4 regions of the Bariatricus sp. HCP28S3_A4 genome follow, and region 3 is predicted to be linked to each of the others. Evidence: predicted binding sites of a transcription regulator. Region 3 holds the regulator's gene; each other region holds the start of a gene.
What was found. The regulator Rex, encoded in region 3, represses fermentation and respiration genes when NADH is low (regulators of the CRP and FNR family bind a similar motif). The targets are predictions, from matches to a motif close to ATTGTTAANTANTTAACAAT.
Positions count from the first base shown of each region.

Region 1: adhE (bifunctional acetaldehyde-CoA/alcohol dehydrogenase) is a predicted target of Rex. The motif match lies at 3,126-3,145, and genes of this name have one in related genera.
Region 2: fucO (lactaldehyde reductase) is a predicted target of Rex. The motif match lies at 4,878-4,897, and genes of this name have one in related genera.
Region 4: ACTNBF_RS10025 (acyl-CoA carboxylase subunit beta) is a predicted target of Rex. The motif match lies at 1,378-1,397, and genes of this name have one in related genera.

Region 1 covers NZ_JBQHSE010000002.1:152,864-160,391, forward strand. The annotation lists gene ACTNBF_RS01755 (L-rhamnose isomerase) at 1-839, shown strand, start outside; gene ACTNBF_RS01760 (class II aldolase/adducin family protein) at 860-1,408, shown strand; gene ACTNBF_RS01765 (hypothetical protein) at 1,337-1,981, opposite strand; gene ACTNBF_RS01770 (lysostaphin resistance A-like protein) at 2,228-3,007, shown strand; gene adhE (bifunctional acetaldehyde-CoA/alcohol dehydrogenase) at 3,192-5,810, shown strand; gene ACTNBF_RS01780 (phosphotransferase) at 5,866-6,624, shown strand; gene ACTNBF_RS01785 (hypothetical protein) at 6,743-6,970, opposite strand; gene ACTNBF_RS01790 (helix-turn-helix domain-containing protein) at 7,050-7,528, opposite strand, start outside.
Region 2 covers NZ_JBQHSE010000022.1:1,774-9,301, reverse strand. The annotation lists gene lon (endopeptidase La) at 1-2,286, shown strand, start outside; gene yihA (ribosome biogenesis GTP-binding protein YihA/YsxC) at 2,302-2,892, shown strand; gene ACTNBF_RS11335 (helix-turn-helix transcriptional regulator) at 3,178-3,468, opposite strand; gene fucO (lactaldehyde reductase) at 3,706-4,851, opposite strand; gene ACTNBF_RS11325 (MATE family efflux transporter) at 5,082-6,401, shown strand; gene ACTNBF_RS11320 (hypothetical protein) at 6,401-6,823, shown strand; gene ACTNBF_RS11315 (TetR/AcrR family transcriptional regulator C-terminal domain-containing protein) at 6,872-7,432, opposite strand.
Region 3 covers NZ_JBQHSE010000013.1:43,153-50,680, reverse strand. The annotation lists gene ilvA (threonine ammonia-lyase) at 1-394, shown strand, start outside; gene ACTNBF_RS08485 (DUF1653 domain-containing protein) at 411-881, shown strand; gene ACTNBF_RS08480 (GntR family transcriptional regulator) at 1,012-1,650, shown strand; gene ACTNBF_RS08475 (NADP-dependent isocitrate dehydrogenase) at 1,676-2,872, shown strand; gene ACTNBF_RS08470 (ABC-F family ATP-binding cassette domain-containing protein) at 2,916-4,841, opposite strand; gene ACTNBF_RS08465 (redox-sensing transcriptional repressor Rex) at 4,985-5,635, shown strand; gene ACTNBF_RS08460 (NAD(P)H-hydrate dehydratase) at 5,733-7,256, shown strand; gene alr (alanine racemase) at 7,253-7,528, shown strand, end outside.
Region 4 covers NZ_JBQHSE010000018.1:4,859-12,386, forward strand. The annotation lists gene ACTNBF_RS10025 (acyl-CoA carboxylase subunit beta) at 1-1,277, opposite strand, end outside; gene ACTNBF_RS10030 (2-isopropylmalate synthase) at 1,486-3,474, opposite strand; gene ACTNBF_RS10035 (D-alanyl-D-alanine carboxypeptidase family protein) at 3,655-5,019, opposite strand; gene scpB (SMC-Scp complex subunit ScpB) at 5,277-5,846, opposite strand; gene ACTNBF_RS10045 (segregation and condensation protein A) at 5,836-6,603, opposite strand; gene ACTNBF_RS10050 (metallophosphoesterase) at 6,747-7,528, opposite strand, start outside.

The DNA.
Region 1 (7,528 bases), on a different contig from region 3:
ACGGTCTGACGCTGTCCAGTCCGGATGAAGAGACGAGAAGATTCTGGATCGAGCATGGAAAAGCATGCGTATGTATTTCCTCTTACTTTGCTGAGCAGACAGGAATCTCATGTGTTATGAATATCTGGACAGGCGATGGATACAAGGATATCCCAGCGGACCGTATGGGACCGAGAGTGCGCTATAAAGAATCAATTGATGAGATCCTTTCTGAACCATACGATCCAAAGATGTTAAAACCATGTGTAGAGTCTAAGGTGTTTGGTATCGGAGTCGAGGCTTATACGGTGGGATCCGCAGAATATGCACTCAGCTATGCAGCGGCAAATATTGATAAATGCCTGCCGCTTATGGATAACGGACATTATCATCCGACAGAAGTTGTCTCAGATAAAATTCCGGCATTACTTACATTTTTCCCGGAGATTGCTTTGCATGTGACACGGCCGATTCGCTGGGATTCCGACCATGTGGTTCTGTTTGATGATGAGACAAAAGAAATCGCAAAAGAAATTGTCCGCTGCGAAAGAGGTATAGAACGTACTTATATCGCACTGGATTACTTTGATGCATCCATTAACCGTATTTCTGCATGGGTAACCGGATTCAGAAGTTCCCAGAAAGCACTCTTAAATGCCCTTTGCACACCAAACGAGATGCTTAAAGAACTTCAGGATACGAATCAGATGTCTAAGAAAATGGTGCTCCAGGAAGAAATCAAGACACTTCCGCTGGGAGATGTCTGGGAAGAATACTGCAGAAGATGTGGTGTGGCAGCTGAAGGCTGGTTTGAAGAAGTAGAAAAATACGAAGCAGAAGTACTCAGCAAGAGAAACTAAATTTGGAAGGAGAAAAGATTATGAGTATTATGGATGTAAAATTTGTACAGGGATTTATTCGTATGTGTAATGACGGATGGGAGCAGGGATGGCATGAGAGAAATGGCGGAAACCTGTCTTACCGCATGAAAGAGGAAGAGGTTGAAGAAGTAAAAGAATATCTCAGTCTTGACGGAGAATGGAAAGAAATCGGAACTTCTGTGCCTGAATTGGCAGGAGAATTCTTCATGGTAACAGGAAGCGGAAAATATTTCCGCAACGTCATCCTGGATCCGGAAGACAGCATCTGTATCATAGAATTGGATGAAAAAGGTGAAAATTACAGAATCTGCTGGGGCCTGGTAAACGGAGGAAGACCGACCAGTGAACTGCCTAGCCATCTTATGAATCATGAAGTGAAAAAGTTGGCAACCAATGGTGCGCACAGAGTCATTTACCATGCACATACAACGAACGTCATTGCACTTACCCTAAAGATAAAAAAGCTTTCCGGCAATTCAGTTCAAAATAACTTTCTCGCCGGTTGTTCCAAAATAACAGCATCCCTGATAGAGGTCATTTTCATATAATCTGACAAGAATCGTCCGCATCCGCAAATCGAGCCGGTGGTAGACGACGGAGCTTACCCAGGGAAGACCGAGGATATACTCTCTTTGATTTTCCTCCAGAACCTTGAGAGAGTCTGAGAATCCTGCAGGATCTTTCAAAAGCCGCAGACCGAAATCGCAGGATGCATAGGCATCTTCAGAATTTGCAGCATATTTTGCGGAAAGTAAGTCGGAAAGTGGACCATGTGTATCGGGATCATAAGTATAGGTAGTCCAATGAATCTCCGGCAGCGTAGCTTCACTGACAATAACCTGACGGAAGCTGGTTCTTCCGTAGCTGTCCCTATCCTGAATGTAGGAGATTTTTTTGTGAATGCCTGCATTTCCGGGCTCTTCCAGAAGAAGTATGCGGTTGTCCAGCATCGATTCCCATACGATTCGCTGAATGCGTTCATAAGGTGTGGGAAAATTAAGCTTTTTGGATATCTGGGGGACGGTATATCCGTGCCCGGCCAGATGGCGGATGGCACCGTCGCTTGCTACTTCAAATGTAAAATTGGATAGTGCTTTTTGAAAATAATTTTCTTTGGACATAGACAGCCCCCTGATTCTTAAATAGACTGTATGATGAATTCATTTCAGTGGTGCTTTGTATTATGATACAGTATAACATTTGCGGGAGGTACAGTCAATGTTCCCGCGGGTGGAATCCATAAGAATCAGGGGATACGACTGTATAGAAATTGGCGTTGTACGAGTGAAAAAAAGGTGATAAAATAACGGATAATATGAACCGTTATATGACGGGATACCGAGGAAGTATGAAAGGAGACTTGGCGTGTGAAGAATAGGAAATATAAATCATGGAAGCAGAGGGTGACGGCGTTTGTATTGGGATTTCTGGTATTGCCGGCAGTACTGATGCTTCAGTCGCTGATGAATATCATGTCATATCAGATTCTGGGAACAGCTCCGACACTTGCAGTTAATGCAGTGCCGATCACATTGATCTTGATCATGCTGATCGGAATCTGGTATCGGTTCGAGACAGGATACCGGTTTTCCCCGGTGCAGGATGTAGGGAAAGTTCGAAGAGCACCGCTTTACCTGGCGGCAGTCGGAATAGGGGTCCAGGGAATCAGCAGTCTTATGATGATTGCCATACAAATTCTGCTTCCAAAGGCGTTGGAAGATTATGAACAATTGCTCGGAAATTCGGGAATGGGAACGATGTCTCTTGCGATTATATTTTATACAGTTCTTCTGGCTCCGATTGTGGAGGAACTGATTTTCCGCGGACTGATCCACCATTATTTTGAAAAAGCAGGATTGGCGTTCTGGATCGCGAATCTTTTGCAGGCGATACTGTTCGGTATTTACCATCTGAATCTGGCGCAGGGAATCTGTGCCGGAGTTATCGGAGTATTGATCGGTTATGTGGTAAGAAAATATGACACATTGGCGGCGGGGATTGCACTTCATATTGTTTTTAATATGTGGGGATATGGACTTATGCTCTTTTCTGTTCCGGACAGTCTGGGTAGAATCCTTCTTATTCTGGAGCTGATCCTTGCCGGATACGGGCTGTGGGGAATAATGCAGATACAAAAAGAATGGTAAATATGCTGTGTGTTTTATGCGATTTTGGCGTTTGATTATGCATAATGTTGAAATCGTTATTTATTTAACAATTTGTGTTGACAAAAGAAATAGAATCCAATATAATAGCATTATAAAGATTGTTAATTAATTAACAATAAGCAAACTACTATGATTCCATTATTTCATTACAGGAGGATTCAAAATGGCAAATCAGGAAACCAACATCCCAACCATAATCGACAACCCGGAAGCGCTGGAAGCGAAAATGAAAGCGATGAAGGAAGCACAGAAAGTCTTTGCTACTTATACACAGGAGCAGGTAGACAAGATTTTCAAGGCTGCGGCTACAGCAGCAGATAAGGCCCGTATCCCACTTGCAAAAATGGCAGTTGCAGAGACCGGAATGGGTATCGTAGAAGACAAAGTAATCAAGAATCATTATGCATCAGAGTATATTTACAACGCTTATAAAAATACAAAGACCTGCGGTGTGATCGAAGAAGATCCGGTATACGGAATTAAAAAGATTGCAGAACCGATCGGACTTGTTGCCGCAGTTATTCCTACTACTAACCCTACTTCGACAGCGATTTTTAAGACATTGATCGCATTGAAGACAAGAAATGCAATCATCATCAGCCCACATCCGCGTGCAAAAGTGTCTACGATTGCTGCGGCAAAACTCGTTCTGGAAGCAGCAGTAAAAGCAGGTGCACCGGAAGGAATCATCGGTTGGATCGATGTTCCGAGTCTGGAGCTGACCAATATGGTTATGCAGGATGCTGATATTATTCTTGCCACAGGTGGCCCGGGAATGGTTAAGGCTGCGTACTCTTCAGGAAAACCGGCACTTGGTGTCGGAGCAGGAAACACTCCGGTTATCATTGATGAGACAGCAGATATCCGCCTGGCAGTGAACTCCATCATCCATTCCAAAACATTTGACAATGGTATGATCTGTGCTTCTGAGCAGTCAGTTACGGTACTGGAAAGTGTTTACAAACAGGTCAGAGATGAATTTGAATACAGAGGATGCTATTTCCTGAAAGGTGATGAGATTGAGAAGGTAAGAAAAACAATTCTCATCAACGGCGCACTGAATGCGAAGATTGTTGGTCAGAAAGCAGCTACAATTGCTGCGATGGCTGGCGTAACTGTTCCGGAAGAGACGAAGATCTTGATCGGTGAAGTGGAATCTGTAGATATCAGTGAAGAATTTGCTCATGAGAAACTTTCTCCGGTACTTGCGATGTACAAAGCAAAAACATTTGACGAAGCACTTGCCAAAGCTGAACAGCTTGTTGCAGACGGCGGATATGGACATACTTCTTCTCTGTACATTAATACGAATGAAAAAGAAAAAATGGCAAAACATGCAGCAGCAATGAAAACTTGCCGTATCCTTGTCAACACACCATCTTCACAGGGTGGTATCGGCGATCTTTACAACTTTAAACTGGCTCCATCTTTGACACTTGGATGTGGTTCATGGGGCGGAAACTCCGTTTCTGAAAACGTTGGAGTAAAACACTTAATCAATGTCAAGACCGTTGCTGAAAGGAGAGAAAACATGCTCTGGATGAGAACACCTGAAAAAGTATATTTCAAGAAAGGATGTATGCCGGTTGCACTGGATGAACTCGGAACCGTTATGGGCAAGAAACGCTGCTTCATCGTAACAGACTCTTTCCTTTACAAAAACGGATATACAAAACAGATTGAAGATAAATTAGACCAGATGGGAATTGTTCATACATGCTTCTCTGATGTAGAACCGGATCCGTCCCTTGCATCTGCTAAAGCCGGTGCTGCAGCAATGCGTGCATTTGAGCCGGACTGCATTATTGCACTTGGTGGTGGTTCTGCTATGGATGCCGGAAAAGTTATGTGGGTTCTTTATGAAAATCCGGATGCAGACTTCGACGATATGGCAATGGACTTCATGGACATCCGCAAGAGAATCTACACCTTCCCGAAGATGGGTAAAAAAGCATATTTCGTTGCGATCCCGACTTCTTCAGGTACCGGTTCAGAAGTAACACCATTTGCAATCATCACAGATAAAGAGACCGGAATCAAATGGCCGCTTGCTGACTACGAACTGATGCCGAACATGGCAATCGTTGACACAGACAATATGATGAGTGCTCCGAAAGGACTTACCTGTGCGTCAGGTATCGACGTAATGACACATGCAATCGAAGCTTATGTTTCTATTATGGCTTCCGATTATACAGACAGCCTTGCACTGAAGGCAATCAAGCTCGTGTTTGATTACCTGCCGCGCGCATACAAAGACGGAAATGATGTGGAAGCAAGAGATCATATGGCAAATGCATCCTGCATGGCCGGTATGGCATTTGCAAATGCATTCCTTGGTGTAAACCACTCACTTGCTCACAAATTAGGTGCATTCCATCACCTGCCGCATGGTATTGCAAATGCGCTGGTACTTACAGAAGTAATGCGTTATAATAGTGCTGAGGTACCGACAAAGATGGGTACATTCTCTCAGTATCAGTATCCGCACACACTGGCGCGTTATGCTGAAATCGGACGTTTTGTAGGTCTGACCGGAAAGAACGATCAGGAAGTATTTGAAAAACTTCTTGCTAAACTGGAAGACCTGATGAGAACGATCGAGATCAAACCGACGATCAAGGATTACGGTGTAGATGAGAAATATTTCCTGGATACTCTGGATGACATGGTAGAGCAGGCATTTAACGACCAGTGTACAGGTGCGAACCCGAGATACCCGCTGATGTCAGAGCTGAAAGAAATCTATCTGAAAGCTTACTATGGTACAGAAAACAAATAGGTAAATGCAGATATTTTTAGACGTATAAATCAGTTTAAAAGAAAGGATGTCTACCATGAATGTAATGAATAAAGATGTAGTTGTAACCCGTCCGTATAAGGTTGTTTATAGAGAAGGGGATCAGATCATAAAAGTGTTCACACCGGAACACGGAAAAGCAAATGTATTTAACGAAGCTCTGTGCCAGGCACGTGTGGAAGAAAGCGGACTGAACATTCCAAAGGTTCTGGAAGTAACCCAGATTGACGGAGAGTGGGCTCTTAAGATTGAATATGTAGAAGGAAAGACCATGGAAGAGATCATGGAAAATGATCCGGTCAATATGGAAAAATACATGGAGCAGTTTGTGGATCTTCAGCTTACCATGCATGCAAAAAAAGCTCCGCGTCTGACGCTTCAGAAGGATAAATTCGCACGTAAGATTGAAACTCTGAAAGAAACTGTTGATGCTACAACACGTTATGAGCTTCAGACCAGACTGGATTCTATGCCGAAGCATACCAAGCTCTGCCACGGCGATTTTAACCCGAGCAACGTAATTGTAGCAGAAGACGGAACCATGACCATCGTAGACTGGTCACATGCTACACAGGGAAATGCAAGTGGGGATGCTGCGATCACGTATCTGCAGTTTGCATTAAAGAATCAGAAACTTGCAGATCTGTATCTGGATCTGTTCTGCAAGAAGAGCGATACAGCAAAACAGTATGTACAGAAATGGCTTCCGATTGCGGCAGCAGTACAGCTTACGAAGGGAATTGAAGAAGAGAAAGCATTCCTTTCAAGATGGATCGATGTAATTGACTTCCAGTAGGAATTATTATTATATCAAAATAACGCTCAGACCATATGGTCTGGGCGTTTTTTTATAATGTAGAGAGGGAAATTCAAGTACGCCTCGGCTGCCTTCTTTGGAGTATTATATTTCTAAATCAGGATTGTAACTGCCGGAGCATCTGGAGCATTTCCAGATCTTCGGCAGTTACTTTCAGGTTGGAAGCAAAGCTCTTACCGTCAGGGCAGGTGACCTGGATTTCCAGGATCGTACCCTCCTGGATGGCATTTTGGGATACGGCTTTTATAAAATTCGGAAACTTTGGATGACGGGCAGTGAACTCGTTCCAGAGTTTTTTAATTTGAAATAAATTCATAGGATTCATATGATTCATACTCCTTTAAACTGGTTTCATGTAATTTGCAGGATAAAGTATAGCACGGCTGAAAAAAGCTTACAACGAATTAATCATATTTTGTCAGCTGTTTTTCTCGATAGTCTTTCGGGGAGATTCCGTATTCTTTCTTAAATGCCCGGAAAAAGCTGGAGTAGTCCCCGAATCCGTAAGCCTGATAAACTTCAGAAATATTAGCATTTCCAAGGATGGCTTCCTTGCAGAGGGCAAGCCTTTTTTTCGTGATATACTGGTGGATCGACATGCCGATCCTGTCTTTGAAAACATGTGCGATATGATATTTACTTACATAAAATTCCTCAGCCAGCTTTTCAAGAGGCAGATCCTCATCCAGATGCTCTTCGATGTAGGATGTGAGCTGCCGGTAAAGATCCTGCTCTTCACCCGGTGAGCTAGGAACATTTCTCGCATAGATCAGACGGTTGAGAAAAAGCACCAGATCGTTGACGCACAAAGTAATCTGCGCAGCACGGCCGAACCGTTCGGAGTGCATTTCTTCGATCAGCCTGAGAATCAGCGACTGAATGG
Region 2 (7,528 bases), on a different contig from region 3:
GTGCAGGAAGCCATGGCAGGAGACCAGAAGATTTTCCTGATCGCTCAAAGAGATATTGAGGTGGATAATCCGGAGATGAAGGATCTGTATCGCGTCGGAACGGTTGCGACTGTGAAGCAGATCCTTAAACTGCCGAAGCAGATCATCAGGGTTCTCGTATCCGGAGAAGAGCGGGCGGTTCTGGAACATCTGGAGGTCAGTGATCCATATATGCGCGGCTACATCAAGATTCTGGATGAAGAGACCCCGCTTCTGACCGGTGAACTGAATAAAGAAGCGATGGTTCGGGGACTTCGGGAAATGTATGTGGAATATGCGATGCGCAATCCGAAGATCACTAAGGATATGGTGAACCAGATTCAGCAGATCACAGATCTCCGTAAAATGGTAAATCAGGTGGCGGCGAATTTGCCGATTGCTTACACGGATCTTCAGGAAATTCTGGAAGAAACCGATTTTATGAAACAGTACGAGCTTCTGGCATTTAAACTGGTCAACGAGGTTCAGATCATGAATATCCGCGACGAGATACAGAATAAAGTCAAAGAGCGTGTTGACAAGCATCAGAGAGAGTATATACTTCGGGAAGAACTGAAGCTGATCCGTGAAGAACTGGGCGATGATACGACACTCTCGGATGCGGAGGAATTTGCAAATGCTGTGGAGGCACTGGAGGCACCGGAAGAGGTAAAAGAGAAACTTCGCAAGGAAGTGAGGAGATTTAAGAACTCACTGCAAAGTCCAGCGGAAGCCGGTGTTGTCCGTACTTATATTGAAACGATGCTGGAAATGCCATGGGATAAAAGAGCGGAGGACTTTACGGATTTAACCTATGCGAAGAATCTTCTGGAAGAAGAACATTACGGACTGGAAGAAGTAAAAGAGCGTGTGCTGGAATTTCTTGCGGTGCGTGCACTTACGAAAAAAGGAGACAGTCCGATTCTCTGCCTGGTCGGCCCTCCGGGAACCGGAAAAACATCGATCGCAAGATCTCTTGCAAAAGCGCTGAAAAAGCCGTATGTCCGCATTTCGCTGGGTGGTGTGCGAGATGAAGCGGAGATCCGCGGGCACAGGAAGACTTATGTGGGCGCGATGCCGGGAAGAATCGCAAACGGAATCAAGGCGGCCGGTGTGAAAAATCCGCTGCTGCTTCTGGATGAAATTGATAAAGTCAGCACAGACTATAAAGGTGATACGTTTTCTGCACTGCTGGAAGTGCTGGACAGTGAGCAGAACAATAAGTTCCGGGATCATTACCTTGAAGTTCCGCTGGATCTTTCCGAAGTGACATTCGTGACGACCGCGAACACACTGCAGACGATTCCAAGGCCGCTTCTGGACCGTATGGAAGTGATCGAGATCAGCAGTTATACAGAGAACGAGAAGCTTCATATCGCAGAAGAACATCTGATTCCGAAGCAGTTGGAGAGACACGGACTCACCAAAGACCAGCTTACGATCAGCAAGGGTGTTGTCTGGAAAATGGCAAGAAATTATACGAAAGAAGCGGGCGTGCGTCAGTTGGAACGTGAGATCGGAAATATTTGCAGAAAGGCAGCAAAAGAGATATTTGAACACGATAAGAAACGAATCCAGGTGACGGAGAGGAATCTGGTGAAATACCTAGGCAAGGAGAAATATACCTATCAGATGGCAAATGCAGAGGATGAAGTCGGTATCGTTCGTGGACTTGCCTGGACCAGTGTGGGCGGTGACACCCTTCAGATCGAAGTCAATGTAATGCCGGGGAAAGGCGAGATCATGCTGACCGGACAGCTCGGCGATGTTATGAAAGAATCTGCCCGGACCGGAATCAGTTATATTCGTTCCATCAGCGAGGCTCAGAATGTACCGGCGGATTTCTTTGAAAAACATGATATTCACATTCATATACCAGAGGGCGCTGTTCCGAAGGACGGACCGTCAGCCGGAATTACCATGGCCACGGCGATGTTCTCCGCCATCACCGGGAAGAAAGTGTGCGCAGATCTTGCGATGACCGGTGAAATTACACTGCGTGGTCGTGTATTACCGATCGGCGGGCTCAAGGAGAAACTTCTGGCGGCCAAGAACGCAGGAATCCATACGGTTCTCGTGCCGAAGGAAAATACGAAAGATGTGGAAGAGATTTCCTCAGAGATTACAAAAGGACTGGAAATCATACCGGTGGCCCATATGAGGGAAGTGCTGGAACACGCGATTTGTGTGGAAAAGGATGCCTGCGAAGGAGTAGAAGACTGTTATGAGAAGGATGTTTGCGCAGGGTCGGAAATCTGTGCGGAATAGGGAGGTGAATGGAGAGTGGTTATTAAGAATGTAAATCTGGAGACAGTATGCGGAATCACCAGTAAACTGCCGGACAATGAGCTGCCTGAGATCGCATTTGCAGGGAAGTCAAATGTAGGAAAGTCCTCCCTCATCAATGCACTGATGAACCGGAAAGCGTATGCGCGCATTTCGGCAAAACCGGGAAAGACGCAGACCATTAATTTTTATAATATCAATGAAGCGGTCTATCTGGTGGATCTGCCGGGATATGGCTATGCGAAAGTATCGGAACAGGAAAAAATCCAGTGGGGACAGCTGATCGAGCGATACCTGCATGGATCAAAACAGCTGAAAGCAGTCTTTCTTCTGATCGATATCCGGCATGATCCTTCAGCGAATGATAAGATGATGTACGATTGGATCGTGGCGCAGGGATACAACCCGATCATTATTGCGACAAAGCTGGATAAGATCAAGAGAAGTCAGATCCAGAAGCAGGTGAAAGCAATCAAGGAAGGACTTAAGCTTCAGCCGGGGACGGTTGTGATTCCGTTTTCTGCGGAGACGAAGCAGGGACGGGAAGAGATATGGGAGCTGGCAGAGGAGGTTTGTTCTTTGTCTTGAGGGACGGAATCAGGCATACTCTGAATGCGCCGACGCGCCGGAGGCTGCAACCGCAAATCAACAGCATGTAGTAAAAACTGAGATGTTCGCCAAGTGTGGCTCGCATCTCAGTTTTTTTTACATGCTGTAGGATTTGCGTTTTCCGCCTCCTCTGCTTAACCTCTGCATTCAGAGTATGCCTGATTCCTGGTAGGTTCAAGACGGGAGAACTTGGTGGGTGTGGAAGGGACGCATTCAGGCAGCCTAGGAGGGCTGCCTGTCACTGGGAATTGTATGGGGGGAGGGTTAATGTTTGGTTTGAGATGATAGTTCTAAGAGATCGTGATAGAGGCTGACCAGGGTTGCGGAGAGGAGGAGACCGGCCAGGATGTCTTGATCCACTTTGAACAGACTTTTCCTGCGAATCAGCTGGCATAATCCCAGAACAGCAAAGCCCCGTCCATTTTCCCATTTCGAAATCGCCGCCCGCGATACAAACAACTGCTCCTGAGTCAGATTCCTCTTCTTCCTAAGCACCTGAAGCTTCTCCCCATAAAACTCCCAATCCCAGCCGAGCGCAGCAAAGGCGTCCCCCATCGCCCCTATTCGATGTATAGGAAGTTTGAGTGAGCCGTAGGGAGGGTGTGAAAGGAAGGAGCGGAGGTTAAGCGGCACGACCGGAGAATTGGGAACCGAAGATGTCAGAATCCCGGTGCAGGAGGCACATTTGCCGACTACACCGGGATTCTGTTTACATCTTCGATTTCACAAGTCGCAGGGAGTAGAGCCTCGGAGCGACTCCTTTCACACCCTCCCTGCGGCGGACTAAAACCCCTACATAACCTTCCGGAACAATCCTTTCAGATCTTCTACAGAAGCATCCTTCGGATTCCCAGGTGCGCATGCATCTGCATGAGCGGACTTGGCCAGGAAGTCAAGATCTTCTTCTTTGATGGCTTCCAGTTTAGCTGGGATTCCAACATCTTCAGAGAGCTGACGTACTGCATCGATCGCAGCTTTTCTGTATTCTGCTTCGGACATTTCGTCTACACCTTTTACGCCCATAGCGCGAGCAATTTCACGATATTTCTCGCCGGTGCATTCCTGGTTGTATTCCATAACGATCGGGAGCATCATTGCGCAGGCAACACCATGCGGAGTGTCATAAACAGCGCCCAGAGTGTGAGCCATAGAATGAGCGATTCCAAGACCAACATTTGAGAATCCCATACCTGCGATGTACTGGCCGAGTGCCATTCCTTCGCGGCCTTCTTTGGTGTTGGCAACAGCGCCGCGGAGCGATTTGGAAATGATCTCGATTGCTTTGAGATGGAACATATCAGTCATTTCCCATGCGCCTTTGGTGGTATAACCTTCGATTGCATGTGTCAGAGCGTCCATACCGGTTGATGCGGTCAGTCCCTTCGGCATAGAAGACATCATATCCGGGTCAACGATTGCGATGATTGGCATATCGTGTGGGTCTACGCAAACGAATTTACGCTTTCTCTCAACATCTGTGATAACGTAGTTGATGGTTACTTCTGCAGCGGTACCTGCTGTTGTAGGAACTGCGATGATCGGTACACATGGTTTTGTGGTAGGAGCAACGCCTTCCAGACTTCTTACATCTTCAAATTCCGGGTTAGCGATGATGATGCCGATTGCTTTTGCAGTATCCATAGAAGAACCGCCGCCGATTGCAACGATGTAGTCTGCCTCGGATGCCTTGAAAGCTGCAACACCATGCTGAACATTCTCGATGGTCGGGTTTGCCTTGATGTCAGAATAGATCTCATAAGCAAGTCCTTCTTTGTCAAGAATATCTGTTACTTTGGAAGTAACGTTGAATTTGATCAGGTCCGGATCTGAGCATACGAATGCTTTTTTGAATCCGTGTGCCTTTGCTTCTGTTGCGATTTCAGCGATAGCACCTGCACCATGATAAGAAGTTTCATTCAACATAATTCTGTTTGCCATTTTTAATTTCTCCTTTACTTTTTATTTCTGATATTATTTTAACAATATTTGGCTCCGAAAGAAAGTTACAGAATGAAGAATCTGTAACTTTTGACAAATAATTATCTTGAAAAATTCTGAAATGAAGCCGAAAGGGCTTCCGGGAAAATTGACATTTCCGAAGAATTGACTTATAGTGATTAGTGGTAAAGGGGGATGAGGATTTGAATAAGAATAAATATGAGATTGATATGTGTAATGGCACCATTATGGATAAATTGGTTTCTTTTTCATTGCCGCTTATGCTTTCCGGGATTCTGCAGCTGATGTTTAATGCGGTAGATGTCATTGTGGTGGGGAGATTCGCGGGAAGTCAGGCACTGGCGGCGGTCGGCTCGACCACAGCGCTGATCAATATGTTCGTGAATCTGTTTATGGGGATTTCACTTGGGACAAATGTACTGGCTGCCAGGTTTTTTGCCGCGGGAAAAGACCGGCAGATGTCGGAAACGGTTCATACTTCGATCGCATTTGCCGCAATCAGCGGAATCGTGATGGTCTTTGTGGGAATATTTTTTTCAAAATTTGCACTTGAGCTGATGGCGACACCGGCAGACGTTATCGAGCAGTCCACACTTTATATGCGTATCTATTTTCTGGGGATGCCTTTTTTTATGTTATATAATTACGGGGCAGCCATTTTGCGGGCGGTCGGCGATACAAAACGTCCTCTGATCTTCTTGATCATATCCGGCGTGATCAATGCGGTTTTGAATATGATTCTGGTTATCGTGTTCCATCTGGCCGTTGCGGGGGTTGCGATTGCGACCGTGTTTTCCCAGATGATTTCCTGTATTTTGGTGTTGCGCTGTCTATATCGGTCAGAAGGAAGCTATCAGTTCCGCTTCTCCAAACTCATGCTGAAGGGCTGCTATTTGAAACAGATATTCCAGGTAGGTGTGCCGGCCGGGATACAGAGTACGGTCATCAATTTCTCCAATGTGCTTCTGCAGTCCTCGGTGAATTCGTTCGGTTCGATCGCAATGGCAGGTTATACGGCGGCAAATAATATTCTGGGATTCCTTTTTGTGTCGGTCAATTCGGTGACGCAGGCATGCATGAGTTTCACAAGCCAGAATTACGGAGTCAGAAAATGGAAGCGAATGGATAAGATTCTGGTGGACTGTATGATTCTGAGTATGATTGTTGCGCTGGTACTTGGAGGAGGATCTTACATATTTGGCAGTCAGATTCTAAGAATTTATACGGAGAATGAAGAAGTGATCCGCTGTGGAATGGAGATCCTTTCGTATACAACACTTACGTATTTTCTGTGCGGATTTATGGATCTGTTTCCGGGAGCCATGCGCGGCATGGGATTTTCCGCAGCGCCGATGATGCTTTCTATCGTTGGAACTGTAGGAACCCGAATTGTGTGGATATTTGGCATTTTCCCACGTTACAGGTCCCTTTCGGTGCTGTTTATCTCTTATCCTGTATCGTGGATTCTGACGATTGCCATGCAGGTAGTGTGCTTTTTCATCGTCAGGAGAAAGGTGCATGAGAAATAATGAAAAAGTTTTTTATAATCATATTGGTTAGTGCAGTTACGTTTTTATCAGGATGCGGAAATGCCAAGAGTTCGATAGAAAATACAGAAACAGCCGGTGAGGACATCTGTGAAAATGAATTAGAAGGATTGATTATGGAAAATTTGCAGGGCTGCGTAAGTACGGGTGATGCCACCAGCAGTAATCCTTTTGACTATATGGATAATGAATACTATGAAAATATAAAGTCTCTGGGAGAAGATGCAATCCCTGTGCTGCTTGAAGGACATCATAATGGACAGTACAGTGGTCTGATTGATTATCTTGCTATGTATTTAGTCTGGGATATTTCAGGAAATACAGCTGCCGAGGAGCTGGGGCAATGTGAAAATGCAGAACAAATGTACGATGCGTGGATAGAGTTTTACTCCTCCAATCAGTAGGCAGACTTTCTGGAATTTATTTTTCAGAAAGTCTCTGAAAACAGTATGTTATGATAAAACATCCAGCTCTGTAAACAGTTTCTCAAGTCTGGCGGGCATGGCTTTTACCAGCATGCGTGCCAGTTCTTCGGAGCTTGATTTCATGCCGCTCAGCACCCATTTGACCGTCATGTAAATGGAGCTCTGACAGTACATTTCCAGAAGAAAACGGATCTCGCTGTCCGGAGCATGACCGGTCTTTCTTCGAATCAGATTGGAATAGAATTCTAAAATCAGTTCGAAATCATGTTCTTTTAGAGAATTCTGTGCATCGGACCGGAAGGCAGCAGCAAAAAATACGTGTTCTTCCTGTATGTAATCAAATTTTCGTTTCAGACCTTCATATATCGTCTCTCCGCTTCCCATATGTTCAAAGGATTTCAGAAGAAGCTTATCAAAATACCAGTTGATCAGGTCATATTTATCAAGAAAATTGCGGTAAAAGGTCTGACGCGTCAGCCCGCAGTTCTCCACGATCTGGCGGATGGTAATGTCATCGACAGAGGTGGTCTTCATACATTGTTTGATGGATTCGGCCAGTCGGTATTTCGTAGTTTCTGATTTTGCCATGTTCATGTCTCCTCAGCATTTTCAATAACTCCATTAATAAAAATATATACTATTTCAGCCCCTTCCGTCAACCGAAGATATGGAATTGACAGAAGA
Region 3 (7,528 bases):
CGAAAACTCAGGACTTCTTTCTGTGGCTGCTTTAAAACAGATGGATCTGACAGGCAAAAAGGTTGTTTGTATCTTAAGCGGCGGTAATATGGATGTCATTACCATGTCATCCATCGTACAGCATGGATTGATTCAGAGAGACCGTATTTTTTCTGTATCCGTACTTCTTCCGGATAAACCGGGTGAACTTGTGCGCGTCGCAAAGACAATTGCTGATGAACAGGGAAATGTAATTAAACTGGAGCATAATCAGTTTGTCAGCATTAATCGAAATGCTGCCGTTGAACTCAGAGTCACCATGGAAGCATTTGGAACGGAACACAAAAACAGAATTATTCAGGCATTGGAGCGAGAAGGATTCCGTCCTAAAACAATCAGTGCCAAACTCTATTAGATAAGGGATGAGAATCATGAAACAAGGCAGAATGCCGAAAGTCGGTGAGTGTTACAGACATTTTAAAGGGAATCGTTATCGCGTACTTGCAATTGCAAAGCATACAGAGCGTGCAGAAGAGCTTGTCGTCTATGAAGGACTTTACGGAGAACATCCGGTATTTGCACGACCTTTGGAAATGTTTCTGGAGCAGGTCGATAAGAGAAAATTCCCGGATGCAGATCAGGAATATCGGTTTGAACTGGAGGAAGAGACCGCAGTGGCGGATGAGGAGGAACAGAGTCTGATCATGCGATTTCTTGATCTGAGCAGCAACGAAGAAAAACTGCGGTTCCTTCAAAAATATAAAACAGAACTCACAGATGAATTCCTTTCCGCCGCTGCGCAGAGTATGGATTTTACAGAAAATGCACAGACGATGGAAATGCGATACCAGCAGTTGGTAAAATACATCAAGACATTGATGAAGTATGAAAAACGGATGTAGCAGAAAAAATAATCTAGCCTATTGACAATAAATGTATCGTTGTATACAATGATACAAAAATGGGCCAGGTTTACTTGGGTCAGATTTTATATTGACCCCAACAAAAAATATAGTTTTCAGGAGCAGAATCATGGATAAATATTCACTGAGGGGACAGGTTTTTCAGGAGATCCGCGAGGACATTCTGAAAGGCAAATTTAAGGAAAATGAAGAATTACGAGAAGCAACACTGGGTAAGGAACTTGGAGTCAGCAGGACGCCGGTTCGGGAAGCACTCCGTCAGCTGGAGCTGGAGGGGCTGGTTCACATTATTCCGAACAAAGGGGCCTATGTGACGGGCATTACGGAGAAGGACGTGCATGATATCTATATGACGCGTTCCATGCTTGAAGGCCTATGTGCACGTTGGGCGGCTGAGCACATTTCAGAGGAGCAGATTCAGGAAATGGAAGAAGTCCTGCTTCTTACAGAATACCACTTGGATCGTGGAAATGCCGAACAGCTTGCAGAACTTGACGGAAAGTTTCATGAGGTTCTTTATGACGCAAGTCAGAGCCGGATACTCAGACATATTCTTTCTGATTTTCATAAATATGTTCAGGTGGCAAGAAAACGATCCGTGAAGAAAGAAGACAGGGCAAAAAAATCTCTGGAAGAACACCGGGAGATCCTGAATGCACTACGGACCGGAGATGCGGACCGTGCAGAAGAACTGGCACATATTCATATCCTGAATGTTATGGAGAATCTTCATATTGAGCAGGAATAACAGGCAAAAGAAAGGAAGAGTAAGCATGAGCAAGATTCAGATGACGACACCAATTGTTGAGATGGACGGAGATGAGATGACAAGGATCCTGTGGAAGATGATCAAGGAGCATCTTCTTCTTCCGTATATTGATTTGAAGACAGAATATTATGATCTGGGCCTGAAACACAGAGACGAGACAAACGATCAGGTTACTGTGGATTCTGCAATCGCAACGAAGAAATATAAGGTTGCAGTAAAATGTGCAACGATCACTCCGAACGCAGCCCGTGTGAAAGAGTATAATCTGAAAGAAATGTGGAAGAGCCCGAATGGAACCATTCGTGCGATCCTTGACGGTACTGTATTCCGTGCACCCATCGTTGTAAAAGGAATTGAACCTTGTGTAAAGAACTGGAAAAAGCCGATCACGATTGCAAGACATGCTTACGGGGATGTTTACAAAGGTTCTGAAATGAAGATCCCGGGTGCCGGAAAGGTAGAACTGGTTTATACCGCAGAGGACGGAACCGAGACGAGAGAGCTGGTTCATAATTTTACCGGATCCGGAATTGTTCAGGGCATGCATAATATTGATCAGTCAATCGAGAGTTTTGCAAGAAGCTGTTTTAACTATGCACTGGATACGAAACAGGATCTCTGGTTTGCAACGAAAGATACGATTTCCAAGAAATACGACCATACCTTTAAAGATATTTTTCAGGAGATTTTTGATGCAGATTACAAAGAGAAGTTTGAAGAAGCCGGAATCGAGTATTTCTATACGCTGATCGACGATGCCGTAGCACGTGTGATGAAGTCTGAAGGCGGTTATATCTGGGCATGTAAGAACTATGACGGTGATGTGATGAGTGACATGGTTTCTTCCGCATTCGGATCACTGGCCATGATGACTTCCGTGCTGGTATCTCCGGAAGGATACTATGAATATGAGGCAGCACACGGAACGGTACAGCGGCACTATTACAAGCACCTGAAAGGAGAAGAAACATCTACTAACTCCGTGGCAACGATCTTTGCATGGACGGGGGCACTCAGAAAACGTGGTGAGATGGATGGAAATCAGGAGCTGATGGATTTTGCCGATAAGCTGGAAAAGGCAACGATCGATACAATTGAAAGCGGAAATATGACTAAAGATCTTGCACTGATCACGACGCTTCCAAATCCGACTGTATTGAACAGCGAAGATTTTATCAAAGCGATCGCTGAGAGATTGTAAATAAAAACAGGAAAAACGCGCCGATAAGGCGCGTTTTTAACAGTTATTCAGCCAGCTCTTCCCATTTTTCATAGAGTTCTTCCAGCTCTTCTTCATTTGCAGCCTTTTCCTTTGCCAGTTCCTGACACCGGACGGAATTGGTATAGATTTCTTCCTGCATAAGAAGCGTATCGATCTCCTGGTTTCGTTCTTCCAGCCGGGTAATGCGTTCTTCCGTCTTTTTCAGTTCGTTCTGACGCTTCCGGATTCTTGCTTGTTCTTCTTTCTGTTCCTGCCAGCTCATTTTGGACTGGGACATTGAAGAAGTGCCTTCATTCGTAGATTGCTTGTCTGAAATATTGCCACCGGCGTATGCCGTCGTGAGTTCCTCTTTCTTTTCGAGATAGTAATCGTAGTTTCCAATATAATTTACAAAAGTATGGTTCACCAGGTCAAGAATACGCGTGGCTGTCTGGTTGATGAAATAACGGTCATGGGACACATAAAGTACGGTTCCGGTGTACTCATTCAATGCATTTTCCAAAATTTCTTTCGAAGCGATGTCCAGGTGGTTCGTAGGCTCGTCCAAAATCAGGAAGTTCGCCTCGGAGAGCATCAGCTTTGCAAGAGATACTCGTCCGCGTTCTCCGCCGCTCAAATCACCGATCATCTTAAATACATCATCGCCTGTGAATAAAAATGCAGCTAGAACATTCCGGATCTGTGTATTCGTAAGTGTCGGATAATCATCGGAGATCTCTTCAAAGATCGTTTTTTCCATGTGAAGTACGTGATGTTCCTGATCGTAGTAACCGATATGTACATTGGTTCCCAGTGTAAAGCTTCCCGAATCCGCCGCGATCACATTGTTCAAAATCTTAAGCAGTGTCGTTTTCCCTGTTCCGTTATCACCTACGATGGCTACATGTTCACCTCGCTTAATCTCGAAGCTGACATCCTGAAAAAGGACCTGGGGAGCAAATGATTTTCCAAGGCCTTCAACGCGAAGCACGTCGTTCCCGCTCACACAGGAAGGCTCCAGGCTTAAATGAATATCGGTATTCAGCTCAACCGGTTTTTCAACAGGTGTGATTTTGTTTAACAGCTTTTCCCGGCTTTCCGCACGTCGGATTGATTTCTCCCGGTTGAAGGAACGAAGCTTTTCGATGACTGCCTCCTGATGCTTGATTTCCCGTTGCTGATTCAGATATTCTTTCAGCCTTGCGTCTCTGAGCTGCTGTTTCTTCTGGGCATAATCTGAATAATTTCCCATATATGTCATCAGTGTACCGTTTTCAATCTCCAGCACTTTCGTTACGACACGATTCAAAAAATAACGGTCGTGGGAGACGATGAGCACTGCACCGGAGTAATTCAGCAGGTAGTTCTCAAGCCATGCGATTGAATTCATATCCAAGTGATTGGTAGGCTCATCCAGCAGCAAAATATCCGGTTTCGTCAGCAGAAGTTTGCCGAGGGAAACACGTGTCTTCTGGCCGCCGGAAAGGGCGTCCACCGGTTTCTGAAATTCATCCTCAGTAAACCCAAGGCCTTTAAGAACACCGACCAGTTCGCTTTTATAAGAATAGCCGTCAGCACGTTCAAATGCAGCGGTAAGTCTATGATAAGTGTCAAGTTTCATCTGAAGTGCGTCACCGGTCAGCGTACTGATTTCCAGTTCCAGTGCACGAATCTGACGTTCCATTTCGATAATCTCAGATTTGGCGGTGCGGACTTCTTCGTAAATGGTATTCCCGCTCATCAGGTCCTGGTGCTGGGCAAGATAGCCCATTGTTTTTCCTTTGGTAAGAATTACATCACCGTCATCACTATTCAATTCACCGACGATCATTTTCAAAATTGTGGATTTCCCGGCGCCGTTCAGACCGACCAGCGCCGCTTTCTCACGGTCTTCTATATGAAAGGAGCCTTTATTCACAATAACCTGCTCCCCAAAGGATTTCGTTAAATTGTGGCATGCCAGTATCATTTTCAAACCTCCTTATACTGTAGAAATAGGTACTGTCTACCTCATTATATCGGAAATACAATAAAAAACAACTATTAAGTTTGACTTTTTTATGTCATTTTTATATAATGAAATTTAGAATAAGAATGGAAGGTGGATGTCAGGTGGAAGAAAGAGAAATATCTCAGGCAGTAATCAGAAGACTTCCGAGATACTATCGTTATCTTGGCGAATTGCTGGAACACGGTGTGGAACGAATATCCTCCAACGATTTGAGCAAGAGAATGAAAGTAACTGCATCCCAGATTCGTCAGGACCTTAATAATTTTGGTGGATTTGGACAACAGGGATACGGGTATAATGTAAAATACTTATATACGGAAATAGGGAAAATTCTGGGACTGGACAACCAACATAACATGGTCATTATCGGTGCCGGTAATCTTGGACAGGCACTGGCTAATTATGCAGCATTTGAAAAAAGAGGTTTTGTATTAAAAGGATTATTTGACGTGAATCCACGACTTGTGGGAATTACGATCCGCGGTGTGGAGATCCGGATGATGGATGAACTGAGTGATTTTATTCAGAAGAATGATATTGAAATCGGAGTACTTGCGATTCCGAAGACAAGAGCCATAGATGTTGCGAATGTTCTGGTTGATAATGGTGTGCGGGCGATCTGGAATTTTGCACATACAGATTTGAATCTTCCGGATAATATTATTGTTGAGAACGTGCATTTATCGGAGAGTCTGATGAGACTTTCATACAATATAACACGTTATAATATGGAACATACAGATAATTCATAATTCGACAGAATGTGTTACACACATTTTGCCTGAATCGGCGTAATGAGAGAAGAGTTCCGGCTGCGGGGCTCTTTATTGCGTATTGGAAGGTGAGAATATGAAATATATATTGACAGCTGAACAGATGAAAGCGGCGGACGGAAGAATGATTCATGAGATCGGGATTCCTTCGCTGGTACTGATGGAACGTGCGGCGCTTCAGTGTATGGCTGCAATGAAAGAAGAGCAGATTGATCTGTCCTATGCACTGGTGGTATGCGGCTCCGGCAACAACGGTGGAGACGGATTCGCGGTGGCAAGACTGCTTGCCGAAGAAGGAAAAAGGGTCGATGTGTGTTTTGCCGGAAAATTGGAATCCAGGAGTGAAGAAACGAAGCAGCAGATGCATATTCTGGAAAATCTGGGCGTGTCTGTAGGAAACACTTTACCGGAGAAGGAATATAGTGTTATTATAGATGCCGTATTTGGAATCGGGCTTTGCCGAAATATCGAAGGACATTACCAGAATGTGATTGAACAAATGAACCGGTATCAGGGATACAAAGTTGCGATTGATACTCCGTCCGGAATTTCCGCTGACACCGGGGAAGTACTGGGATGTGCGTTCCGGGCTGATTTGACAGTCACGTTTGCATACGCTAAGGCAGGTCAGGTTTTCTTTCCGGGTTCCGAGTATGCGGGGAAAGTACTGGTAAAGGATATCGGCATTACGGATCCGGGCTTTGAAAACCGGGACGATCTTTATTTTATGCTGGAAAAACAGGATGTGATTTCCAGGATGCCGGAGAGAAAGCCGGATTCCAATAAAGGAAGCTATGGAAGGGTTCTTCTTATTGCCGGAAGTAGGGGAATGTCGGGGGCAGCGTACTTAAGTGCCCATGCGGCGTACATGGTAGGCGCAGGCCTTGTACGGATATACACGGAAGAATCCAACAGACAGATTCTTCAGCAGCTTCTGCCGGAAGCTATTATCACGACTTATGATGAGATGGCCTTAGATTGTTTCCGGGAACTTCCAGATCTGCTTCAATGGGCAGATGTGGTTTGCATCGGATGCGGACTTGGAATTTCAGAGTATTCGCGGAGACTTTTTAAAATGACGCTGGAAATGAACCGGAAGCCGTGTGTGATTGATGCGGACGGTCTCAATCTTCTTGCGGAATTTACCGAAGAAGAGCGAAGAAAATGGGCGCGCCAGAAAGAACAGTATGTGCTGACACCTCATATGAAAGAAATGTCAAGATTGACAGGATATCCTGTTGCAGAACTAAAGAATCATAGGAACGCTCTTCTACGTGAGTTTGTTGAAAAAATGCAGGTCGTTTGTGCCATGAAAGACAGCAGAACACTCGTCGCAGCTTGCGGACATCCGACGTTTCTGAATTCATCCGGAAATGCAGCAATGGCGAAGGCCGGTTCCGGTGACGTGCTGGCAGGAACGATTGCAGGCCTGATGGCTCAGAACCTCCCGACTTTTGACGCGGCTGTGTTGGGAGTATATCTGCACGGCCTTGCCGGAGATACGGCAAGAGAAGAATGTGGATCCTACAGTGTGCTTGCTGAAGATCTCATCCGGGGGCTTGGCAGAACACTAAAAACTTTGGAGGAAAACTTGAAATGAAGACATATAACAGACTGCGTGCAGTGATCGATCTTGATGCAGTAATGTATAACATGCAAATGATGTATCGTAATATTAAAAACGATGCGCGGATGATCGTTGTCGTGAAAACGGACGGATACGGACATGGTGCCGTACCGATTGCAGAAATGTTAGAAGATGTGGAGTACGTATGGGGATATGCTGTGGCAACATTGGAAGAAGGGATCCTACTTCGAAAAGCTGGGATTGGAAAACCGATTCTTTGCCTCGGATGCATTTTCCCGGATCAG
Region 4 (7,528 bases), on a different contig from region 3:
TCCGCTGCTTTTTCTTTTAATGTATCGGCATCCGCGTCTACGTACATGATCTTTGCTGCCATATCAGCTTCCATCATACCGATCTCAGCGTTCGGCCATGCATAAACCATGTCTGCTCCGATGGATTTGCTGTTCATGGTCACATATGCGCTTCCGTATGCTTTTCCGGTTACAACAGTAACTTTCGGTACGGTTGCATCGGCGAATGCATAGGTAAGTGATGCCATTGCTTTCGCAAGATTCTTCTCCGAACATACAGCTGCCTTGAATCCTGTTACATTGGTAAGTGTCAGGACCGGAATTCCAAATGCATCACAGAATTTCACAAATCCGGCTGCTTTCTTGCATCCTCTTGCTGAAAGAGAACCGTCGAATTCTTCTGCTGCCTTTCCTTCTTCATCAAATACTTTTGAGCGGTTTGCCACTGCTCCTACGGTCATTCCGTTAAGACGGATAAAACCGGTCACCATATCTTTTGCGTATTCTTTCTTTGTTTCGAAGAAAACGCCGCTATCTGAAAGCATTGACAGAACAATGGATGGGTCCTCGGCTGCATTTTCAATATCTTCACAGATCCGGTTCAGATCATCGGTACATTCATCATAAGAATCGTTATCCTCATTATTTGCCGGAAGCATACATACGAGTTCACGGATATTTTCCAGGATCTCTTCTTCTGTTCCGACTGCATCCACCATTCCGGATTCCTCGCTCTGGAACTTAGCGCAGGATGTGTCACATTTCTTAATTTCATTTCCGACGATTGCATTCGGAGAGTTCACAAATAATCTGCCCTTTGTCTCCATAAATGTGAAATCAGTCAGTGCTGCAGCTGTTGCGAGTCCACCGCCGCAATTTCCGAAAATAGCAGTAATCTGTGGAATAACGCCAGAAGCCATTGCCTGTTTGTAGTAGAGACTTCCAAATGCATTCAGTGCGTCTGTTGCTTCCTGAAGACGCATACCTGCACAATCAATAAGTCCAATGACCGGTGCACCCATCTTCATTGCCATGTCATAGATATGTGCGATCTTTCTTGCATGCATCTCACCAATCGCGCCCTTTAAAACAGTCGCGTCCTGGCTGTACACATAGACAAGATTACCGTCAATGACTCCATAACCGGTAATGACACCATCTGCCGGAGTCTCTTTCTCCTGCATGTTGAAATCTGTCGATCTTGCTGTTACTGCTCCGCCGATTTCAACAAAACTTCCCGAATCAAGCAATGCAGCAATTCTCATGCCTGCCGGATTTGATGTTGTTGTGTTACTCATAAATCTAGCCCTCCATTTTATAATTATAATATAAACCAAATTTTCTGCCGAGTTTATTATACTTGTATTTTCTGGAAACTGCAACATTTTTCGCGAATAACTCGTTAATAATTTCACATTGTATTAAAAAAAGACCAAAGGCGACAATGGGACGAGTGACTAGGGTCACCGGTCACCCGTCACCCCTAGTCACTCGCCCCCTTGTCACCTATTTCTGATTCCGGAACTGTACCGGTGTCATATTATACGCTTTTTTGAACAGCCGGTTAAAATGCTCCACGTTCTGATATCCAACAGAAAGCGCGATATTTTCCACGGTCATACTGCTGCTCTTAAGCATGGCTCTGGCTTTTTTCATACGGACTTTCTTTACGATGTCCCCGAACGTCATACCTGATTTTTCTTTGATGTATTTGGACAGGTACGGCTTGGAAAGGAAGAATTTCTCAGAGAGGTCATCCAGAGAAACATCCAGATAGTTTGCCTGAATATAATTCATGATCTCAAGCATACGTTCGTCCTTACACTCATCTGCTGTTTTGATCTCTTCAATTTTATTAACCGCAACTGCCAGTGCATCGATGGATGCGTGGATAATGTCTGCATCAATGCCGACTCCCCAGTATGTATGTCCGTTGCAGATAATACCGACATATGCACATGCCTTGGAAGAAGATCCCTTTGTCAGAGAATGTTCTTCATAGAAGGACAGCTCGTAGCTGATGTTGAAATACTGCTTGATCGCATTGCTTACCGCATCGAGACGTCCATTACCGGATGCTGTCACGATCCGTTTGCTGTTCGCATGCGAAATGGTTGCTGTCGCAAGGATTCCGTCTTCCTGTTTGAAATGACACTCATCAATCGTAAAGACACCTTTGTAATTGACATAATTGTCCTCGAAAATATGGTAAACCCATTCCGGAGTCAGCTCTTTGTGAGCCTTGTCGGATACATCTTTTACGAGATATCCCACTTCTTCCTTCATCTCCTTCGGCAGATTGATACCGAAGTTCTGCTTTAATATGTAGTTGACGCCGCCCTTACCGGACTGGCTGTTGATACGGATAACATCCTTGTCATAGGTACGTCCCACATCTTTCGGATCGATCGGCAGATACGGAACCGTCCATTTATCGCATTCTTTCTCTTCCCTGAAGGCCATACCTTTCGCGATCGCATCCTGATGGGATCCGGAAAATGCGGTAAATACCAGATCTCCTGCATACGGCTGACGTTCGTAAACATGCATTCTGGTAAGACGCTCATAGGTCTCACGGATTTCCATCATGTTGGAGAAATCCAGTCCCGGATCAACACCGTGTGAGAACATGTTCATAGCCAGTGTGATAATGTCCACGTTACCGGTACGTTCTCCATTTCCAAACAGCGTTCCCTCGATACGCTCTGCTCCGGCAAGTACACCAAGCTCTGCGGTTGCCACACCACATCCTCTGTCATTGTGTGGATGCAGGCAGAGGATCACGCCATCGCGATGGCTGAGGTGTTTGTCTACATATTCTACCTGGCTTGCAAATACATGCGGCATTGCGTTCTCTACGGTTGTCGGAATGTTGATGATTGCTTTCTTATCCGGGGTCGGCTGCCATACATCCAGAACGGCGTTGCACACTTCCACTGCGTAATCCACTTCGGTTCCCGGGAAGCTTTCCGGACTGTACTGGAAGGTGAAATTTCCTTCTGTCTCATCAGCCAGTGTTTTCAAAAGTTTCGCTCCGTCGATCGCGATCTTCTTGATCTCCTCTTTACTCTTGCGGAACACCTGCTCACGCTGAGCAACGGATGTCGAATTGTAAAGGTGTACAACCGCATGGGGCGCTCCCTTTACTGCTTCAAATGTTTTCTTGATGATATGTTCACGTGCCTGAGTCAGTACCTGTACGGTCACATCGTCCGGAATCATATTCTTCTCGATCAAAGTGCGCATGAACTGATATTCTGTCTCGGATGCTGCCGGAAAACCGACTTCGATCTCTTTAAATCCGACTTTAACTAACAACTGGAAGAATTCCAGCTTCTCCTCCAGGCTCATCGGCTCGATCAGTGCCTGATTGCCGTCACGCAGATCCACACTGCACCAGATCGGTGGTTTCTCAATGTAATCCTTCTTCGCCCAGTCATAACTGACTTCCGGCGGCATAAAATATTGTCTTTCATACTTTTCAAAATTCTTCATCGTGTTCTCTCCTTCTATAAATACTCAAGAATGTAATTTGTCTGAATTATAGGAATTTTTCAGTCTTCGCGCAAAATTCATAAATATTCGTCAATGTTCTTGCTCTATTTTGTTATACTCACATATCCTAACACATCTATATTATAAAGTCCAGCGACAAATTTAAGCAATTTAATTGATCTAATTTATCATCATGTATTTTTTACAGATTTTTCGGAATACCCAGGCATAGTTTTTCACCGGAATCTCCTCTTCAATGACCAGAGGGTACTTTTTTAGTACTTCTCCATTCAAAGTATAGCATACATAGCCCGCTTCTGTTCCTTTCGTCACCGGTGCCTGCATTGTTTCTTCCTGGCAGACAGTCACCTCTACCTGTTCCGACTCCGATAAAAGAACCTGCAGTTCCTTCTGTTTTCCTTCCTCTGTCTGCAGGACCGGCGTGGATTTTGCATCCCCAAACAGCTCCTGATCATCCGGAATTCCATTTTCCACGGTAATTTCCCTGAGCGCCGGCTCTTTCCATACATCGCGGTACTGATACGTCTTCAGCGCATACTGCATCAATTTCTTGGTATCAACCCATTTATAACTTTTGTTATTGGGCCATCCACAGCCCAGAAGCGCAACGACAAAGGTTCTTCCGCCATTCTCCAGTGCTCCCACATAACAATACCCTGCTTCTCCTGTAAACCCGGTTTTTCCTGAAATGGCTCCCTCCATCATATCCAGGAACAAGTTGTGGTTTGTGCAGGTAAAATTCCTTGTCCCTTCGACATTGGAAAAAGAATAGCTTTTCTGCTGGGTGATCCCCAGAAATTCTTCTGCTTTTGGTGATTCGAGAATGCAGTAGCTCATGATCCTTGCCAGATCGGCAGCCGAAATGCTGTGCTTTCCGCCGTCATCTTCCGCGTCCAGTCCGTTTGGCGTCACAAAATGGGCATTGGTACACCCGATTTCTTTTGCCTTTTCATTCATTTTCTCGGCAAATTGTTCCACACTGCCAGCAATATGCTCGGCGATGGCAACTGCACTGTCGTTGTGTGATTCGAGCATCAGGGAATACAAGAGATCTTCAAGATAATACTGTTCTCCTTCTGCCATCTGCAAATGGACCTTAGGCTGAGAAGCAGCATTCTTCGATACGGTTACAATTTCCCCGGCACTTTCCATCTGTGTACCTTCATTCTCCGCGCTTTCATTCTCCGCGTTCATCGCTTCCAGGGCAAGGATACAGGTCATGATTTTTGTCGTGCTTGCCATCGGCCGCATGGTTTGCCCGCCCTTCGAGATCAGGACACGCCGGCTCTTAGCATCCATCAGCACAGCGGAAATGGCATGCAGATTCTGCAGCTCTTCCGGCAGGGAACCTGCTGCTTCTTCTTCCTTCACTGATTCCTGAGATGCCTGATTCACTTCCCATACCTCGTCAGAAGCCAGCGCATGGAGTATTTCTTCAGTCCCGGCAAGCTGCGGCATCACGATGAGATTAATGGATATGATGAAAATGCAGGTGACCGATATAAGATTCCGGATTCTTTTCATTACGCACATCTCCCTATTCGAATCATATCATAGCTCCTCTTGAGGACATTATTTTCCTCTATCCTATCGTATGAACGGGTGCTTTTCTCCATGCATCTTCTTTCTTCCAATTTCTCTATGAAGCTATTGATTACCGAACCTTTTGGGGAGTCTGCACTGCAACTAAAAAAGCTGCAGAAAATGTATACAGGAATGATCCTGTTTCCTACAATTTCTGCAGCTTTCTGCTTTTTACATGTATAATACCTCTGTCCCGGTTATATATCCAGCTTCAGCTGAACTTCGTCTTCGGCCTCTTCTTTGAATGTCTCCATCTTCTCCGCATCGATTCCCGGCAGCTCATCCAGCGACGTTACGCTGAATCTTCGAAGAAATTCTTCAGTGGTTCCGAATAACAACGGTCGCCCCGGTGCGTCGAGCCTTCCCACCTCACAGACAAGATTGTACTCGATCAGTTTATTCACGGCATGGTCTGATTTCACACCACGGATCTTCTCGATCTCCAGTCTGGTAACCGGCTGTTTGTACGCGATGATCGAAAGCGTCTCCAGCATGACATCGGTGAGGACGTAGCGCTTTGGCTGCTTGGCGATCCGGATCAAATACTCATACATTTCCGGCTTCGTGGCAAGCTGAAAGGAATCCTCCAGTTCAATGATGCGGATTCCCCTGCCTTCCTTCTCATATTGGTCCATCATGTTGTGAATGATTTTCTTTGTAGTTGGCACATCCTGTTCGATTGCCGCAGCGATCTTGCTGACTTCAACCGAATCACCCATGGCAAATAAAATCGCCTCGATTATGCCTTGCAGCTGTTTAATCTTCATTATGTTCCCCTTCATTCTCGTTCGAGGTAATCAGTATATCATCAAACGTATGTTCCTGATAAATCGTAATCTTTCCGATTTTCATAAGTTCTAATATTGCAAGAAATGTAACGATCACCTGGACCTTGGATGCCTGTCTAGTAAGTAGATCCCGGAAGCTGAAGTTGCGGTGTACTTTCGCATACTCTTCCACATAATTCAGTTTCTCAGGCAATGTCACTTCTTCCTTCTCAATCTTTCCGAATTTACTTCGGATTGGATCCGTCTTCTCCGTCTGTCGTTTTAATACTTCCTGGAAAATGTCATTCAGCTTCGAAAGGGTTAGATCCCCGAGAAGCTCATCCAGATCCACAGGCTCGACATAGCTCTTGACAACATCGGGAAGCGTTTCCTCCTTGTAATAAATCTTCTCTCCGTCTACCTGACGATCCCGAAGCTCATAAGACATATATTTGTACATCTTATATTGGAGGAGCTGTTCCACCAGTTCCTGTCTCGGGTCCTCTTCTTCGCCCTCTTCGTTGACTTCCTTCGGCAGGAGCATACGGCACTTAATGTCCAGAAGCGTGGCTGCCATCAGCAGGAATTCACTCATAATGTTCAGATCTTCCCGTTCCATATCTCGGATATATTCCATATACTGGTTGGTGATTTCCACGATCGGAATATCGTAAATATCTATTTTATTTTTATCAATCAGATGCAGAAGAAGGTCCAACGGCCCCTCAAACACCTGCAGTTTTACCGGAATCCCCATATTCTTACTGCCTTTCCGTCTGTCGAATCAAAGCGTGTCCGTGCACTAGAACAGTGTAACACACTTCTGGCTTTCGGGCAAATAGATCTTACAAATCCACTGAAATAAGCCCATGGCAATATCCACAGGCATAAATCATTCTTCTACATTCCATGAATATGAAGCACGATCAGCTCCGCCGGATTGAACAGACGGATATTGATCGTATGCGTCCCCAGTCCTTTGCTGACTACAATACTTGTATCTCCCTCTTTGTAGCAGTCGCCGGAATATTTCGGGAACAGCCCTACTTGAGGGCTGATGACGCCTCCCAGTACAGGGAGCCGCATAACGCCCCCGTGAAGGTGACCGGAAAGAATCAGATCCGCTCCCCATTCTTTGTAGATCGTGACAAATTCCGGGTGATGCACCATCAGAACATTCCATGCCTGCGGATCTGCCTGTCCCAGTCCGTCTTTCATATCCTGCAGGGAAGGCTCCATCCTGCCGAATCTGGCATAACATTCCGAAGGCATCTTCATTCCATACAGAAGAACCCGAGTGCCTTCCCATTCCATCTCGCAGGATTCATTGATCAGAAAATGGATTCCGGCCTGTTCCAGTTCTTTCTTATATTTCCAGTAGCTGTCGCCGTAATTTTCCGGATCTTCAAGCATCCTCTGTTCATGGTTTCCGAGCGCGCAATATACCGGGGCAAATTCGGTCAGTTTTTTCATGCATTCTGCCGCCTTTCCCCAGGAACTCTCCCTGCCGCCATGCGTATTTCTATTTGCCACAAGCATATCCCCGCCGCAGAGGATCAGATCCGGTTTCTGCTCCCGAATCTTTTCCAGAAGCTTACCATTCTCCTCTCCGTATTCGCGGTTATGAAGATCACTTAAAAATACGATTCTTTTATCTTCCATTTCAGGAGGAAGCTTCGGTG